Regions from separate parts of the Pseudoblastomonas flavescens genome, predicted to be linked through region 2. Evidence: predicted binding sites of a transcription regulator. Region 2 holds the regulator's gene; the other holds the start of a gene.

Region 1 (5,490 bases), 760 kb from region 2:
CATCGAGGTCCTCCAGCTGGCCGACCAGCAGCTGCGCGCCCAGCTGCGCCAGTTCGTCGGTCAGTTCGCCGGCGGTCTTGGCGTCCACCTGCGTGCGCACGGTGGCCAGCATGGGGCCGGTGTCGAGGCCCGCTTCCATCTGCATCAGCGTGATCCCGGTGCCCTCGTCGCCCGCCAAGATCGCGCGCTGGATCGGCGCCGCACCGCGCCAGCGCGGAAGGATGCTGGCATGGACGTTGATGCAGCCGCGCGTTGGCGCGTCGAGGATGGGTTGCGGCAGGATCAGGCCATAGGCCGCGACCACCGCCAGCTCCGCCTCCAGCGCGGCAAACTCCGCCTGCGCTTCGGCGCCTTTCAGGCTGGCGGGATGGCGCACTTCGATGCCCAGCCGCTCGGCCTCGACATGGACCGGCGTCTTCGTCAGCTGCTTGCCGCGCCGCCCGCCCGGGCGCGGGGGCTGGGTGTAGACGCACGCGATCTCGTGATTGGCGCGGGCGAGGGCCGTGAGGCTCGGCACCGCGAAATCGGGCGTTCCCATGAAGATGATGCGCATTGCGTGTGTTTCTGTTTTTGCCAATCGAGGTTCGCGGCCCTATCTCCCGGCCCATGGCATCGCAAGAGATCGAACGGCTGACCGGCGCGCTGGCGCGGCTTCCCGGGTTGGGGCCCCGCAGTGCGCGGCGGGCGGTGCTGTGGCTGGTGAAGCGCCGCGACAGCGCCCTGCCGCAGCTGGTCGAGGCGCTGGCCGAAGTGGGCGAGCGGCTGGTCGAATGCTCCACCTGCGGCAATGTCGACACCACCGACCCGTGCGGCATCTGCGCCGATGCGAAGCGCGATTCCCGCAGCCTGTGCGTGGTGGAGGACGTGGCGGACCTGTGGGCGCTCGACCGGGCGCGGCTGTTCACCGGGCGCTACCATGTGCTGGGCGGCAAGCTTTCCGCGCTCGACGGGGTGGGGCCGGAGGATCTCAACATCGCCAGCCTGATGCAGCGGGTCGGGCAGGGCGGGATCGACGAGATCGTGCTCGCCATGAACGCCACGCTGGAAGGGCAAACGACCGCCCACTACATCGCCGAGCGGCTGGAGGGGAAACCCGTCCGCATCACGCAGCTGGCCCATGGCCTGCCGGTCGGTGGGGAGCTCGATTACCTCGACGAAGGCACGCTCGCCCAGGCATTGCGCGCAAGGCGGCCGATGGCTTAGCAGATGCCGTAGTGCACCCACCCCAACCCCTCCCTCAAGGGAGGGGCAGCGAGACTTGGCGACGTGTCGCCTAGTCGCAGCGGGGAGGGTTTACGACCGTTGAATTCACCCATTCGATCACCTATCTGCCCCCGCATGGCTATCCGCGAAATCCTCGAAGTGCCGGACCCCCGGCTGAAGACCGTGTCCGAACCCGTCACCGAGTTCGATGACGAACTCAAGCTGCTCGTCGATGACATGTTCGAAACCATGTACGCCGCGCACGGCATCGGCCTCGCCGCGATCCAGGTGGGCGTGCCCAAGCGCGTGCTGGTTATCGACCTGCAGCGGCCCGACGAGACTGCCGAACCCGAAGATTGCGGCGACGGCGAGTGCGGGCACAAGCACTATCCGGTGATCAACGAGAAGCTGGTCTTCATCAATCCCGAAATCCTCGACCCGGCGGACGAGATGGCGGCATACCAGGAAGGTTGCCTGTCGGTGCCGGACATCTATGCCGACGTCGAACGCCCCGCGACCTGCCGGGTGCGTTACCAGGACCTGGACGGCAACAGCCACGAAGAAGACATCGAAGGCATGCTGGCGACCTGCCTGCAGCACGAGATGGACCACCTCGAAGGCATCCTGTTCATCGACCACCTGAGCAAGCTGAAGCGCAAGATGGCGCTCAAGAAGCTGGAGAAGCTGCGCCGCGCTGCGTGACCGGCTGACCCGTGAACAAGAAAGCCCCGCTGTTTATGGCGGGGCTTTTCGTTTGTGTCGCGATTGGGGTCAGGCCGCTTCGACCATGCCCTCGTGCGCCTGGACCACGTCTTCCACCACTTCGCGGCACATCCGCTCGCAGCGCTTGCAGTGTGCGTTGTCGTGCTTCGCGCATTCTTCCGCGCAGACCTTGCAGGCGATGATGACCGCTTCGGACAGCGACTTGATCACCGTGACATTGCCGGCGGTTCGGCGGCTGGCGATGCGGTAATAGGCGGTGCAGGCGTCGGAGGCATCGCTGCACAGGCGGATGCAGCGCGACATGTCGCCACCTTCCGCGCTGCAGGCATCGGCGCAGCTGTTCATGATCGCGGCGCCGTACATCGCATGCTTGATCGCCTCGCCCAGCTGCTCGTTGTAATCGGCGCCCACCTGCGGGTGTTCGGAAATCATTTCCTTGATCGACATGTGTTTTCTCCTCTTTGACTGGGGAGCGAACGGGGCGGGGGATTGGTTCCGCCGCGGCGCTTGGCAAAGGCTCACGTTCCGATTATGTTCCGCACATGGAAATGACCCTGCTGATTGTCGCGCTGCTTGCCCTGCTCATCGGGGGAGGGATCGGCTGGTTCGCCGGCTCCCGCCCCATTGCTGAGTGGAAGGAGCGGCACGGCGCGGCCGAGGCGCGCGCGGCGGAGGCGGATGCGAAATACCTGCGCGCCTTTGCTGATCTGGAAGCGGCCGGAGCGCGGGCCGAACGGCTCGAACCGCTCGAGCGGGAGCTTCGCGAAACCCGCGCCGCGCATGACACCACGCTGGCCAACCTGCGCGGATCGCACGAGAAGGCGCTGGCGGACCTGCGCACGGGGCACGACACGCTGGCCGAGACGCTGCGCGGCGAAAAGGCGGCGCTGGCGCGCGAGCTTGACACGCTGAAAAGCGGCGCGGCGGCGCGCGAGAAGGCGCTCGAGGATCGCTATGCCGAGCGCGAGCAGCATTTCGAGCGCGAGCTGAAGCGGCTGGTCGAAGCTGAGGAGAAGCTGCAAGCGAAGTTCAACGAGATCGGGGAAAAGATGCTGGAAGGCGCGCAGTCCAGGTTCATGGAAGGCGCGCAATCGCATCTCGCCAATCTCAACAAGGAAAGCCTTGCGGAGCTGGAAAAGAAGGTTGGTCCGGTGGGCGAGACGCTGGAACGCTATCGCAAGCGGATCGACGAGATCGAGAAGAACCGGGCCGAGGCCTATCACCAGCTGACCGGCGTGATCGGAGAAGTGAAGGCGGGCCAGCGCGAGGTAATCGACGGGGCCAACCGCATCACAACCACGCTGAAAGGCGCCACGAAAGCGCGCGGCGACTGGGGCGAACTGCAGCTGGAGAACCTGCTCGAAAGCTGCGGCCTCAGCCAGCGGACGGATTTCCGGCGGGAGGTCGGGATCAAGGGGGAGGACGGGCAGGACCTGCGCCCCGATGCGATCATCAACATCCCCGGCGGACGCAAGCTGATCGTCGATGTGAAGAACGTCTTCAACACCTACAAGGAAGCAAACGAGGCGGAGACCGAGGAGCAGCGCGGCGTGTTGCTGGCCAAACATGCGCGCGAGCTGCGGGGTCATGTCCAGGCGCTCTCAGCGAAGCGTTATCAGGACCACGTGAAGGGCTCGGCCGATTTCGTGGTGATGTTCGTGCCCGGCGAACACGTGCTCTACGCCGCGCTGACGCAGGACGAGGGACTGCTCGATTACGCGCTGCGGCAGAACGTGGTGCTGTCGAGCCCGCTTAATTTCATGTCGATCGCGATGACGGTGGCGACCGTGTGGCGGCAGGCGGGGGTGCAGGCCGATGCGGACGAGATAGCGAAGCTCGGCAAGGAGCTTTACGACCGGCTCGGCGTCGTGGCCCGGCACCTCGGCAATCTGCGCCGCGATCTCGGCAAGGCGAACAAGAGCTTCGATTCACTTGTGGGCAGCTTTGATACCAACCTGCGTCGCACCGGCGAAAGGTTCGAAGAACTGAGCATCGATACCTCCGCGAAGGAACTTACCGAGGCGTTGCCTATCGGTCATCAGCCGCGCCGATTGGCGAATTTCCCCGACGGCACGGATAATGACGAATAAGGGAATGGCGCGGTGACGTAATAGAACCTCCGGCTCGTTTGCCGGGATGTCGGTTCGACGCGCCAATTCTTTCCTACACCGCTCGCATTTGCTCCACCTATGCGGATGCCGCGCATCCCAGCCCATCGCCGCCGGCGCAAGCCGCCGTTCTTTCATCCCGTACCGGTGCGTTTGCGCAGCGACGGGTGGAACGAGCTGCGCCAGTGCGCTTTCCTTGCCGAGCTCTATTTGACCGGCTCTGCCAGTGAAGCGGCGCGGCGGGTGGGGATGTCGAGGGCTTCGGCCTATCGGCTGCGCGGACGGGAGGACGCAGCGGATTTCGCTCACGCCTGGGATGCGGTGCTCACCCCGCCCGGATCGGGGCGGCTGGCGCGGCCGAAGCGCGACTGGCGGAAGGTGACAACCCGCGCGCTGATAGAACGGCTGGAGGCGGGACTGGTACAGCCCGTCCTTTATCAGGGCCGCATGACCGCGATCCGCCGTAAACCCGACAAAACCTCGCTCTTTCGACTGCTGCGGCGAGCCGACGCGGGCTGGGCGACGCTCGACAGGCGGGAGGCCGGGCGGTGACCGTGCAGTTTTGCGAAACACCCCGGTCGGTGTTCCATGACAGGCGTCGGTTAGCCGTCCAAACCCGCCAGCACCTCGTAGGCGAGCACGGCGCCGGCGATGGCGGCGTTGAGGCTGTCGGCGCGCCCGCGCATGGGCATGGTCACGCGCAGGTCGCAGGCCGCTTCGTAGGCTTCGGGCAAACCTTGCGACTCGTTGCCGACCAGGAGGAAGCACGGCGCCTTATACGGCGCACCGCGATAGGGCACGGCATCGCGCAGGGATGCGGCGACAAGCTGGCCGTCGCCCGTTCGCAGCCACGGCAGGAATTCGTCCCACGTGGCGCGGGCGATCGCCTGGGTGAAAACGGCGCCCATGCTGGCGCGCACGGCCTCCACGCTGAAGGGATCGGCGCAATCGTCTACCAAAATCAGCCCGCCGGCGCCCACCGCGTCGCAGGTGCGCAGCATGGTGCCGAGATTGCCGGGATCGCGCAGCGCCTGCGCCACCAGCCAGATCGGCGCGGCGGTGCGGTCGATCTGGGCGAGCGAGGTGTCCCACTCCGCGAACACGCCCGCGACCGCCTGGGCGTTCGACTTGCCGGTGATCTTGGAAAGGATGTCGGGCGTGGTCTCGATCACCTCGCCGCCGCCCGCATCCACCGCGCGTTCCAGCTCGTCCAGCAGCGGATGCGCATCGCGGCCCCTGGCCATCGCCAGCATTTCCGGCAGGCGCCCGCTTTCGCGCGCATCGGTGAGCAGGCGCAGCCCCTCGACAAGGAAGCGGCCTTCGCGCCGCCGGTACTTCTTGTCCCGCAAGGACCGCAGGTACTTGACCGTCGGATTGGAAAAGCCGGTAATTTCGCGGCGCATGGCCTTCCGCCTCAATCTTCGCCGAAGCGATCTTTCACGAGGCCGACCAGCCG
Region 2 (5,490 bases):
AGCTGCTGGCCAATGTCGATCGCATCAAGCACATTCCCGGCATCATCGTGCAGGGACGCCACGACATCTGCACCCCGCCGACGAGCGCGTGGGAGCTCAAGAAAGCGTGGCCCGAAGCCGATTTGTGGATAGTCCACGATGCGGGCCACAGCGCCGGCGAACCGGGCATCATCGACGGGCTGGTCCGCGCGACGGATGCATTTGCGGATCGGCGCGGTTAGCCGGCGCGCTTGATTGCCGGCCACAAACCCGCAAAAGCTCGCTGAAGCCATGATCCTCGTCATCGACAATTACGACAGCTTTACCTTCAACCTGGTCCACTACCTGATGGAACTGGGTGCAGAGGTGCGGGTGGAGCGTAACGACGCGATGGGCGCTGCAAAGGCGCTGGCTACCGGGGCGAAGGGCATCCTTATTTCGCCCGGGCCGTGCACCCCGAACGAAGCCGGGATCAGTCTCGACCTCGTCGCGGCTTGCGCCGATGCGCAGCGGCCCTTGCTCGGCGTGTGCCTGGGCCACCAGGCGATCGGGCAACATTTCGGCGGCAAGGTCGTGCGCGGGGGGCTGATGCACGGCAAGACCAGCCCGGTGGAGCACGACGACAGCGGCGTCTTCGCCGGCCTGCCCTCGCCCTTCACCGCCACGCGCTATCACTCGCTGGTGGTCGAAGAGATTCCCGATGCGCTGGTCGTGAACGCCACATCCGAGACACCGGGCCTCGACGGCACCAGCGTGATGGGCTTCCGCCATGTCTCGCTACCCATCCACGGCGTGCAGTTCCACCCGGAAAGCATCGCGACCGAGCATGGCCATGCCCTACTCGCCAATTTTCTTGCTCTCTGCGGCCTGTCCGCCACGGTGCCCGCATGAAGACGCTGCCGCTCGCCGTTCCGTACATGACCGAAGCCGAGGCCGAGGAGGTCTTCGGCTGGATCCTCGATGGCGAGGCGACGGATGAGGAAATCGCCCGCTTCCTGCTCGCCATGACCGAACGCAGCGAGACGGCCGAGGAAATCGCCGGTGCGGCCCGCGCCCTGCGCGCCAGGCTCGTACCCGTCGCGGGGCCCGACAACGCCATCGACGTCTGCGGCACCGGCGGCGACGGGCATCACACGCTCAACGTCTCGACCGCCGTGGGGCTGGTCGTGGCCGCCTGCGGCGTCCCCGTCGCGCGCCATGGCAATCGCGCAATTTCGTCCAAAGCCGGCGTTGCCGACACGCTGGAAGTGCTCGGGCTCGACATGGCGGCCGCGGGCCGCACGGCGGAGACGACGCTGGCGGAAATCGGCATCTGCTTCCTCTTTGCGCCCAACCACCACCCGGCGATGGGCCGCATCCAGCCCATCCGCAAGAAGCTCGGCCGGCGCACGATCTTCAATTTGATGGGCCCGCTATCGAATCCGGTCGGCGTGAAGCGCCAGCTGATCGGGATCGCCCGGCCCGCCTACGTGTCGATCTATGGCGATGCGGCGGCGCGGCTGGGCACGGTGCGGACGTTCATCGTTTCCGGCGACGAAAGCCTCGACGAGCTGAGCCTTGCGGGCGGCAACGAACTGGCGGACGTTACCGGAAACGAATTCGCGATGCGCCGCGTCGATGCCTCGATGGCAAACCTTCCCTCCGCACCGCTGGAAGCCATTCGCGGCGGCGACCCCGCACACAATGCGCAGGCCTTGCGCGATTTGCTCGACGGCTGGCCGAGCGCCTATCGCGACGCCGTGTGCCTCAATGCCGCTGCCGCCCTGATCGTTGCCGATGCGGCGGCGGACTGGCAGAGCGGCGCGGAAATGGCCGCCGAAGCGATCGACAGCGGACGCGCGCGCAAGCTGCTGCAAGACTGGATCGCCCTCGCCCGATGAACAAGCTGGAAGAAATCTGCGCGACCAAGCGCGAGGAAGTGGCTGCGCGCAAGGCGGTTGCCACTCTCGAAGATCTCGACCGTGCCGCCTTGCAGGCCACCCCGCCGCGCGGCTTTCGCATGGCGCTGGAGGCGAAAGCGGCAACCGGTTTCGGCCTGATCGCGGAAATAAAGAAGGCTTCGCCCTCCAAGGGATTGATTCGCGCCGATTTCCGCCCGCACGAGCACGCGATCGATTACGAGCGTGGCGGGGCGGCGTGCCTTTCCGTGCTCACCGACCCACCCTATTTCCAGGGGCATGAAGACTATCTGGTCGATGCGCGCAAGAGCTGCGCCCTGCCCGTGCTGCGCAAGGATTTCATGATCGACCCGTGGCAAGTCGCCGAAAGCCGTGCGCTGGGCGCGGATGCGATTCTCATTATCGTAGCCGCGCTGGACGACGTCGCGATGACGGAGATCGAGGCCGCCGCGCTGGAGCGCGGGATGGACGTGCTGGTCGAAGTCCACGACGAAGCCGAGATGGACCGGGCCCTGAAGCTCCGGTCCCGCCTGCTCGGCGTCAACAACCGCGATCTCAGGACTTTTACCACCGACCTCGCCACCACCGAACGGCTTGCGGCGATGGCACCTGCCGGCAGCGTCCTCGTCGGCGAAAGCGGCATCGAAAGCCATGCCGACTGCGAGCGGCTCGCCGCTTCAGGCGTGCGCTGCTTCCTCGTGGGCGAAAGCCTGATGCGGCAGGACGATCTCGAGGCTGCGACGCGCAGCTTGCTTGGGATCTGACCAGCAGCTTCGCAGCCCTGGCGAAGAAAAGGAACCGTTCTGGTTCTGTCGCTTGACTGAACCGCAAAGGTTGCTTAATTGTTCCTTATTCGTTCACCAAAATGCCCACGCGGTGGATGTCTTAGCGGGCGCTTTAGGGAGCGTGTCGATGCTGACCGCCAAGCAACACGAACTGCTGCTTTTCATCCGTGACCGACTCGATGAAACCGGCATTTCCCCGAGTTTCGAGGAAATGAAGGATGCGCTGGACCTGAAGTCGAAATCGGGGGTGCACCGCCTGATTTCCGCGCTCGAGGAACGCGGCTTCATCCGCCGCCTGCCCAACCGCGCCCGCGCGCTCGAAGTGCTGCGCAGTCCCGAGGACATGCAGACCGCAACGCGCAAACCGGCTGCGGCCAACGATGCCGTGTCGCGTGCGGTCACGCCGCCGGCTGCGGCACCTTCCGCCGCCAATGACGTGATCGAGGTTCCCCTCCACGGCCGCATTGCTGCCGGTGCGCCGATCGAAGCGCTGGAAGGCGACCAGTCGCTGCCCGTTCCAGCGGCCCTGCTTGGAGCAGGCGAGCACTATGCGCTGGAAGTGTCCGGCGACTCGATGATCGAAGCAGGCATTTTCGATGGCGACTATGCGCTGGTGAAGCGCACCGACACGGCACGCGATGGGGAAATCGTCGTTGCGCTCGTCAATAACGAGGAAGCCACGCTGAAATATTTGCGGCGCGAAAGCGGCATGGTCCGGCTCGATCCCGCGAACGCTTCCTACGAGGCGCAGGTCTACCGGCCGAACGAAGTTCAGGTGCAGGGCAAGCTCGCCGGACTGCTTCGTCGCTACCACTGACGCCGGCTGCCGCTACGGTTAGTGCAAGCGCCGCCCCGTTCGGGCGGCGTTTGTGTATCGGGAGGCCGGATCAACGCCGCGCGTAGCGGTCTTCGCGCGGTTTCCACCAGCCGTGGTCGCCCTGCCGCTGCGCGACCGTCGCGAAATTTTCGCTCGCAAGGTCGATGGAAATCCCGCCCGTGTCGCCAAGGAGGTTGCGGTCCGCCTTCAGCCAGCGCGGCCGGCAGCTTCGCGGCAGCCACCGGTCGGCGACCACGATGTCGGCCTGCTCGCAGGCGGCCGCCAGCGCCCGCTCTTCCACCCGGTCCCGGCTTCGCGCCATCAGGATGCTCCAGTCGCGGCCGCCGCGCGCGATCGCTATCACGCAGAAATCGCGGCTGCATTCCGCATCGGGGTGGTTGGCAATGGCAATAGGCTCCGCGCGCGTCGCCGCCAGTTCGCGCAGGTTGTCGCTGGTATAGCTCGAGCGGCTTTCGCGCAGCACCAGCAAGGTCCCGTCCGGCTGAGTGACGCCGACGTGCCGCCCGTCGCCGGTGATCATGACATCGGGGACCGGCGTGGCGAGCAGCAAGGCGCTTGCCGCCGCCACAGGGGCGAAACCCCACAGCCGCGCCCGCCCTTGCCATAACGCCAGCCAGAGCAATCCCACCACGAACAGCCCGAATGTCCCCAGCCCCATGGCCGGGCTCAGCTTCACCGAACCGGGCTGGGACGATGTGAAATGCGCCAGCGCCAGCAGACCTTCCAGCGACTTGCCGGCCATCCACCAGGCCGGCGCGCCCAGCCCGACGATGTCGAAAACCAGCGCAATCGCGATCAGCGGCATCGATACGAAAGTGACAAGCGGGATCGCGAGCACATTGGCGAAGGCACCGTACAGCCCTGCGCGGTGGAAATGGAACAGCACGATGGGCATCAATGCGAGCTCGATCACCATGCCGGTTACCAGCAGCATGACACTGCGCCTCCCGAAGCGGGACAGCCAACTTTCCTCCCGCGGAACGAGGAAGCGCTTAACCCATGCCGCATTATGCAGCGCGACGATGGCGATCACCGCCGAAAAGCTCATCTGGAAGCTCGGTCCGACGAGCGATTCCGGCCACAGGAACAGCACGAACGCGGCCGCCACCGCGACCATGCGCAGGCTCAGCGGTTCACGCCCCAGCGCCAGCGCGATGAGGACCAGCACGGCACCCACGCAGCTGCGCACGGTGGGCACCTGCGCCCCGGTCAACAGGGTGTAGGCGATGCCCGCCAGCGCCGCGATGGCCGCCGCGATGACCGGCAGCCGGACACGCAGGACAAGCCATGGCCACAGCGCCAGGAGCTTGATTGCAACAAGATAGGCTGCGGCAATCACCGCGCTCACATGGAGGCCGCTGATGGACAGGAGGTGCGTCAGCCCCGCATCGCGCATCGCCTCCTCGTCCGCTTCGCCGATGGCCCCGCGGTCGCCGCTGGCGAATGTTGCCGCGATTGCGCCCGGCGCTCCCCCCAGCCGGTCGCGCGCGTGGGCGCTCAGCCCCCTTTGCCAGCGCGCGAGGACCGGCGGATTCCCCGCCGGCTCCACGACCTCCACCGGGCCGACTGCCGATCCGGTCGCAGCATAGCCTTCGAACCACGCGGTTCGCGCGAAATTATAGGCGCCCGGAAGCATCGGCGGCGCCGGCGGCATCAGCCGCGCGTCGAAGCGGACGAGAGCGCCCTCGGCCAGACCCGGTCGGTCCTCCTCCAGCGGTACGTTGACGCGCAGCTTCACCGCGCGCCCGGTGTCGGCATCGCGCGCCGCGACCACCAGCCGCACCCGCTCGTCCGCCGGTTGCTCGATACGCTCAAGGACGCGCGCCTGCACAGGGCCATAGCGCGGTGCCTCGTACGGTTCCTGGCCCACCAGCCCCGAGCGCAGCCAGACCAGGGCCACGCCGACTGCGAAGGCAAGAGCGAGCCCCGCAATCCCCTGTCGCAGCAATGCGCGCTCGTCCCGGTCCCGCCAGATCGCAAGGGCCGCGAC

The links. Region 2 encodes LexA, which represses DNA repair genes until DNA is damaged. Its sites were predicted from a motif close to GTTCCNCNCTTGTTCT; they were not measured.
Region 1: a site for LexA is predicted at 2,449-2,464, ahead of rmuC (DNA recombination protein RmuC). Genes of this name have one in related genera too.

Annotation. Positions count from the first base shown of each region.
Region 1 is NZ_CP129107.1:191,274-196,763, reverse strand. It holds gene fmt (methionyl-tRNA formyltransferase) at 1-553, opposite strand, end outside; gene recR (recombination mediator RecR) at 607-1,203, shown strand; gene def (peptide deformylase) at 1,339-1,905, shown strand; gene QQW98_RS01095 (four-helix bundle copper-binding protein) at 1,975-2,373, opposite strand; gene rmuC (DNA recombination protein RmuC) at 2,475-4,016, shown strand; gene QQW98_RS01085 (hypothetical protein) at 4,182-4,586, shown strand; gene QQW98_RS01080 (TrmH family RNA methyltransferase) at 4,637-5,437, opposite strand; gene QQW98_RS01075 (HPr family phosphocarrier protein) at 5,449-5,490, opposite strand, start outside.
Region 2 is NZ_CP129107.1:2,152,532-2,158,021, reverse strand. It holds gene pip (prolyl aminopeptidase) at 1-221, shown strand, start outside; gene QQW98_RS11105 (anthranilate synthase component II) at 271-870, shown strand; gene trpD (anthranilate phosphoribosyltransferase) at 867-1,859, shown strand; gene trpC (indole-3-glycerol phosphate synthase TrpC) at 1,856-2,641, shown strand; gene lexA (transcriptional repressor LexA) at 2,790-3,479, shown strand; gene QQW98_RS11085 (ComEC/Rec2 family competence protein) at 3,550-5,490, opposite strand, start outside.